Ancylothrix sp. D3o: one gene and its partner. The protein of the gene in region 2 interacts with the protein of the main gene of each other region in a pairwise test. Links are inferred from orthologs where the notes say so. Each region holds a gene or a part of one and is shown on either strand. Other genes may lie near its edges.

Region 1 (3,301 bases), on a different replicon or contig from region 2:
CTTTTATTTATAATTTTGCCATTTTTTCGCTGTTCAGCAAACCGATAATAATTTAGATAAATATTGAAAATTTGGTTAATAAATTTTGCGTTTTCTTTTTTACCTCTCTCTTTCTGTCTCCCGAACCAACAAAAGGTAGAGATTCTTCAATTTCGTACCCAGGTAAAACCCAGGTACGAGTTAGAATTAAGCTTGAGCAGTTGCAGAATAACAAACTTTTGTGCCGCCTAAACCGCAATATCCATTTGGATTTTTTGCCAGATATTGCTGGTGATAAGCTTCCGCGAAATAAAACTCTGGGGCATCAATAATCTCGGTCGTAATTTCCCCATAACGAGCATCTTTCAGGGCTTTTTGATAGGCATCCCGTGAAGCTTCGGCTAACTTTTTCTGAGCTTCTGAATAAACATAAATTCCCGAACGATACTGCGTTCCTACATCATTTCCTTGCCGCATTCCTTGAGTAGGATTGTGGCTTTCCCAGAAAACTTTTAGCAAGTCTTCGTAACTAATTACTTTCGGATCAAATACCACGCGGACTACTTCATTATGGCCGGTCATGCCGCTGCAAACTTCTTGATAAGTTGGGTTGGGCGTATAACCGGCAGCATAGCCCACAGAGGTAGAAAATACGCCCTTTTGCTGCCAAAATTTCCGCTCTGCACCCCAAAAACAACCTAACCCAAACATCGCAATTTCTAAACCATCAGGATAAGGCGGTTTAAGGGGATTGCCGTTAACAAAATGTTGCCCCGGCACCGGTATTTCTTCGGTTCGTCCGGGTAACGCCTCAGACTGTTTGGGCATACTCGCTTTTTTGCCAAATCCAAATAACACCATTTGTTGTAACTCTAATTTTTTGTGATCTGCTTTTACATTTCTTAATATAACATTTAATTCCAAAAAATGCCGCAAACACCGGCCTACACAGCAAAGCAAGCTCAGACACAGAAGCGAGGGAAATATAAAAAAACCGGGTTTCTTTGGAAAGCCGGTTTTTTAGGCCATAGAAAAGGCCGGTTTAATGAATAGCCGCCTCAAGCGCTTCTAAATCTTGAAACATCGGCGTGCTCAGATAGCGTTCGCCAAAACTCGGCTGCACCATCACAATTAAACGACCGCGATTTTCTGGACGTTGACCGACTTTAATTGCTGCTGCAAGGGCGGCACCCGAAGAAATTCCCGACAGCAAACCTTCTTCGCGGGCCAAACGTCGGCCATAGGCCATTGCATCTTCATCGCTGACTGCAATCACTTCATCAATTAAATCAACGTGCAAGACTTCCGGCACAAAACCGGCTCCAATTCCCTGAATTTTATGGGCCCCCGGATACCCGCCAGACAGCACCGCACTTTTTTGCGGTTCAACGGCAATCACTTGAAAACTCGGTTTTCTTGCCTTTATCACTTCTGCAACACCGCTAATTGTACCGCCGGTGCCAACTCCTGCAATTAAAATATCAACTTCGCCATCTGTATCTGCCCAAATTTCCTCAGCCGTAGTTTCGCGGTGAACTTTTGGGTTAGCAGGGTTGCGGAATTGTTGCAACATATAAGCATTGGGAGTGTTTGCCACAATTTGCTCTGCACGCGCAATAGCGCCACGCATCCCCTCGGTGCCGGGGGTGAGTTCAACTCTCGCGCCATAGGCTTTGAGCATAGCTCGCCGTTCAGAACTCATCGTTTCAGGCATGGTTAAAATAAGTTGATAGCCTTTGGCTGCGGCTACCATCGCCAAGGCAATGCCGGTGTTTCCTGATGTGGGCTCGACTAAAACTGTTTTACCTGGGGCAATTTTACCCGCTTCTTCTGCGGCAGAAATCATGCTTGCACCGATGCGATCTTTTACCGACGCCGCTGGGTTCATGCCTTCAAGTTTGACAACAATTCTCGCCACACATCCTTCTGCTTGAGGGATGCGATTAAGCTGTACCAAAGGCGTGCGGCCAATTAATTCCGAAATATCACGAGCTATCCGCATAACAGTTTTGGGGAATTTGTTTTGTGTTTTGCTTAGGTTAGTAGCCATTAACTATTAACCATCTTGATTACATTGTGGTCAAATGCAGGCAGTCGTTTCGCTTTTGACACAAATCTTGTTACCTATCGGCGTTCATAAGGCTCTGGCCCCACGATTGGCAAGCCGGCGGCAATCAACCTTATTTTTATGATACTACGGTTCTTCGATAGAGTTTAAGGTTTTTGCTTGACGTTGACTGTCTCGGTGTGACATACTTCTTGTCATTGCCCTTAATCCCCTATCTCTACCGAGAAACCGTAGTTTAAGCCAAAAAAGCGATTTCTCTGATCTGTCTAGGCATTTTGTGGCAAAAACAGCGAAGAAAAACATTCTCTAAAAATGTTTAAATAATTGGGAGAATTGCTCAAATGTACACGCTTTTAAATAGTCAACCGGCAACCGAGACAGAGTTTAAATTTCATCGCCGATCTTTATTACCATTAAGGTCAAATGAACTTTGGCAAATTAAATCAGGAGTGCTGAGGACTTTTACTTGGAGTGAAGAGGGAAACGTTATTCCGCTGGGATTATGGGGCAGCGGAGATATTGTAGGTAAACCGCTATCAAAAGCAGATCCCTATACGATAGAATGCGTGACGCCGGTGGAGGCAATTCTTTTGCCGGCTTCGCAGTGGGAAAAAATTATTTCAGCCTTAATTGAGCATAACCAGCGTTTAGAAGAATTTTTAGAAATGCGGCAATGCAAACCAATGGATATAGCCTTAATCAAATTATTAACATGGCTATCTAAAAGATTTGGCCGCGCCGTTGCCGAAGGCCAATTAATTGACCTGCGGTTAACACATCAAGAACTGGCAGAAATGATTGGCTCAAATCGTGTTACTGTAACAAGAATGCTCAATAATTTTGAAAAAGAAGGTTTAATTTGCCGGGAGTCTCGCAGCGTGATTATTGTCTCGGAAACCCCGACAATTTGGCATTACGAAATTTAAGAAGAAAAGGGATAATCTCAATTTATCAAATAAAATCAAAGCCTCTTTTTCTCATACTCGCCTGTCTACTTTGCTTAACAGGCTGCTTTTGATGGAAACTGGTTAAGAAATTACCAAATTTCAGTTATTTTACAGGATCTAATATAATAGAAAGGTATAAAACTCTAACCTAGAAAAGCCATTTTAGGGGCGATAAATGTTTTATACCAATTCAAAATTCAAAATTTAAAATTCAAAATTTAAAATTCAGATGAAGTCTGGATTTGAGGTTTTAAATCTGTTGCTCTATTTTAAAGAATTGGTATTAGATGAACCACTTTTGAAGGTT
Region 2 (3,303 bases):
GGCTTTCACCGGCATCGGCGCTATCGGCTGGATGGCACCAAAAACTCAAATTATACCCCTAAGAATGGTTTACGGAATTGTCAATGGGACTTTCGTGGGTGGGGCAATTGGAGTCGCGCAATGGTTGCTTTTAAAACATCAAATTCCCCAAGCTTGGCGCTGGATATTAGCAATGTCTATGGCATGGGCAATTGGGTTAGCAATTGGCTGGACTTTTGGGGGAGTTTTGAGAGCAGCAACCGGCCTATTTGTAGCCGAAGTGATAGGTTTAACAGTAGCGTGGGGACTCGTTGGGGCGATTACAGGAATTGCTTTGATTATTCTGCTACGAGATGCCGTTTTTGGTAAGTGGTGATTTTAGATTTTAGATTGAGTAATAGGTCTTTTTAACCGCCGATGTAAAACAGGCAGGATGCCCCCCCACAGATTAACGCAGATAGGCTATCTGTTTGTAGTCTAGGCTTTATTTGAAAAACCGGGTTTGTGTGAGAGACAGGGTTTTTAGAACAGCGTTTAGCAGTAAAATTGAAAATCGGGAAATTCTCAAATCTAAAATTTTATGTCTTTGGCTCCTTGGCGTACTTTTTTGGCTCGCGCTTTGCATCGCAATCGTAGTTTAGTCAATGCACGATATTGTCAGTTGGCAACGGTGAGGGCGGAGAAAATGCCGGCAAACCGGACGGTTGTTTTTCGGGGGTTTTTAGGGGAGACGAATACTTTAAAAATTGTCACCGATGCTCGCAGCGAAAAAGCCGGTCAAATTGAAAGCCATCCTTGGGGGGAAATTTGCTGGTATTTCCCGAAAACACGAGAGCAGTTTCGACTGTTTGGCGAGCTTATTTTAGTGGGAGAAAATCATGGGGATGAAGATTTACAGAAAGCGCGTCAAATTGCTTGGCAAGAATTGTCTGATGGGGCGAGAGTTCAGTTTGCTTGGCCTGAGCCGGGGAAGACGAGGGCGAGTTTTGAGGCGTTTTCACCGGCACTTCCCGATGCTGTTGAGCCTTTGGGGCATTTTTGTTTGCTTTTGCTCGAACCTACAAAAGTCGAGCATTTGGAGTTGAGGGGGGAACCGCAGAACCGGCGCATTTATGAATTAGATGGGGAGAAACTGTGGCGAGAGGAGGAGGTTAATCCTTGAGATTAGGAGGTTCTTTTTCAAAGCGAGGATACAGAGAAAGGCCGAGAAAACCTCTGTGAGCCTCGGCTTGAAAAAGAGGGGGAAGGAAGGGGAAGGAAGGGGAAGGAAGGGGATTTTAGATTCCTGAGCCACCGAGGAATTCTTGGATTTCGCGGTCTTTGAGGAGACATTTGGGTGAGATTGGGAGATCGTGGGTGCGGCGGACGGAAACATGGGCGGGACTTAAGGCATAAATTTGGGTTTGCATAGTTTGCAGTTGTTCTTCGAGGCTGTCGATACGATCAAGGAGGGCACGGATGACGGCGGCTTCGGAGTCGGGCAGTTGACCGTGTTCGAGGGGATTTACGCGGACTCCTGAGCGGTAGACGATTCTGCCAGGGATGCCGACGACGGTGCAATCGGAGGGGACGTCGCGGAGGACGACTGAACCGGCGCCGATGCGGACATTGTTGCCGATGTGGATATTGCCGAGGACTTTGGCACCGGCACCAACGACGACATTTTCGCCGACGGTGGGGTGGCGTTTGCCGCTTTGTTTGCCGGTGCCGCCGAGGGTGACTCCTTGGTAGATGAGGGCGTAGTCGCCGATGATGGCGGTTTCGCCGATGACGACTCCCATGCCGTGATCAATAAAAACTCCGGTGCCGATGGTGGCGCCGGGGTGAATTTCGATGCCGGTTAAAAAGCGGGCGATGTGAGAGATGAGGCGGGGAATGAAGGGGAGGCCGAGGTTTTTTAACCAGTGGGCGAAGCGATAGAAGACTAAGGCTTGCAATCCGGGGTAGCAAAATAGGACTTCTAGGGGGTTGCGTGCTGCGGGGTCACGCTCGAAGATGATGCGGAAGTCGGCGGCGAGTGTTTTAAACATCGAGAGATTACCCAGCGGTAATATGACCTTTTTTTATATTACCGTTGTTGGGGTTTTTGCTGTGTGGTTTGGCTACTGCTGGACGGTGAGTTTGTAGTTCCACTGGCTGGCTGGGTCGATGGAACCTACCCAAATGCTGTATTCTCCGGCTTTCCAGTTTGTGTCTGTGATCGATGCGTCTTTTGATGAGCCGGTGTCGTCGCCGCAGCGGATTTTTCGGTCGGGGCCCATAATTGCGAGGGTTGTGTCTTTTCCGCCGCTGTTGAGGGAGAATTGCAGTTTGGGGAAGTCTTGCTCTAAAACCATTTTGTAGTCTGGGGCTTTGTCTGCAAAGCCGAGGCATTTGTTGCCTTTGTAGTCGCTGTTGGCGACGACGGCGGGTAGGGAGGTTGAGCCACTTGTGTAGCCGGTGATGGTGCCGGCCGGTGGGGTGAAGCCGGGGCGGAGGCTGATTTTACCGAAGATGGGGTCTTCTGCGCCGGCGGGTAAAAGGAGGGTCAGGCTCAGGGTTAGGCTGAGTATGGTTGCCTGTTTTAGTTGTTTTAATGGCTGGGAGCGCATGGCTATCCTCCGATTGTTTTTGAGGGTTTTTCTTTTTTTGTTGCTGATGGGGATTATGGATGGCTAGGTTATTTTAGTTCTAACAAGGTATTGGTTTTTGAAGTTGGGGGCTGGTGACAATTTTATTTTTGCCACAGGTCAGTTTTAATGTTTTTGTGGAGGGAATGGAGATATGTATGCGGTTTTTTTATTACTATTTTTGCTGGGGCTTGGCTGGTTGCTGATGGGGCTTTTTGTGTTTCCAGTGGTTTATTTTTTAGGGGGGCTTAAGTTTCCTTTGTGGGGGTTGCTGGTTTTAGTTTTTTTGGGGTTTAGTTGGTTTTTTGGGGAGTAAAAGTTTGGGGAGTTTTTTGGGGTAAAGCGGGCTGTTGGGCGGATGTAGATGTAAATGTAAAAGAGGGGCTTTTTTGACAGGTTTATTGTGGGGGAAGGCTTTATGGTGGGGTTTATGGGGTGTAGTTTTTGACGATCAGTAAACAGTTGCGTTGATCGGAGGTTTGGGTGTAGCTGAGATCGTCCGCAATGCGGCTTAACAGAGGTAGACCTCGCCCGCCTTCGGCATTGTGATCGGTTTGGGGGGGTAAGGTTTGGAGACGTTCGTCTAGGTTGAAGGGTTGTCCGCGATCCCAAATGCGAATTTCTAATTTTTGGGGGTAGAGGGCTACTTGAATTTCGATGGGGGCTTCTGGGGGGTAGTTTTTGTGGGCGTGGCGCACGACGTTGGTAAAGGCTT

What was found.
Region 1: the proteins of cysE (region 2) and cysK interact in binary tests that used the Escherichia coli proteins (3 or more experiments, as listed by UniProt). The link is inferred for Ancylothrix sp. D3o from one-to-one orthologs.

Annotation. Positions count from the first base shown.
Region 1 is NZ_JAMXEX010000002.1:149,334-152,634, reverse strand. Bases 2-2,976 are described here. They hold cysK (cysteine synthase A), read right to left. Parts: upstream 1,982-2,976; coding sequence 1,022-1,981; downstream 2-1,021. Other genes in these bases: NG798_RS04850 (Crp/Fnr family transcriptional regulator), read left to right, coding at 2,389-2,973; msrA (peptide-methionine (S)-S-oxide reductase MsrA), read right to left, coding at 187-840.
Region 2 is NZ_JAMXEX010000005.1:79,260-82,562, reverse strand. The notes cover bases 134-3,110. They hold cysE (serine O-acetyltransferase), read right to left. Parts: upstream 2,010-3,110; coding sequence 1,257-2,009; downstream 134-1,256. Other genes in these bases: NG798_RS11585 (anti-sigma regulatory factor), read right to left, coding at 3,017-3,110; NG798_RS11590 (hypothetical protein), read right to left, coding at 2,082-2,570; NG798_RS11600 (Npun_F5749 family FMN-dependent PPOX-type flavoprotein), read left to right, coding at 560-1,141; NG798_RS11605 (hypothetical protein), read left to right, coding at 134-355. In the rest of the region: more of NG798_RS11605, read left to right, coding at 1-133; more of NG798_RS11585, read right to left, coding at 3,111-3,303.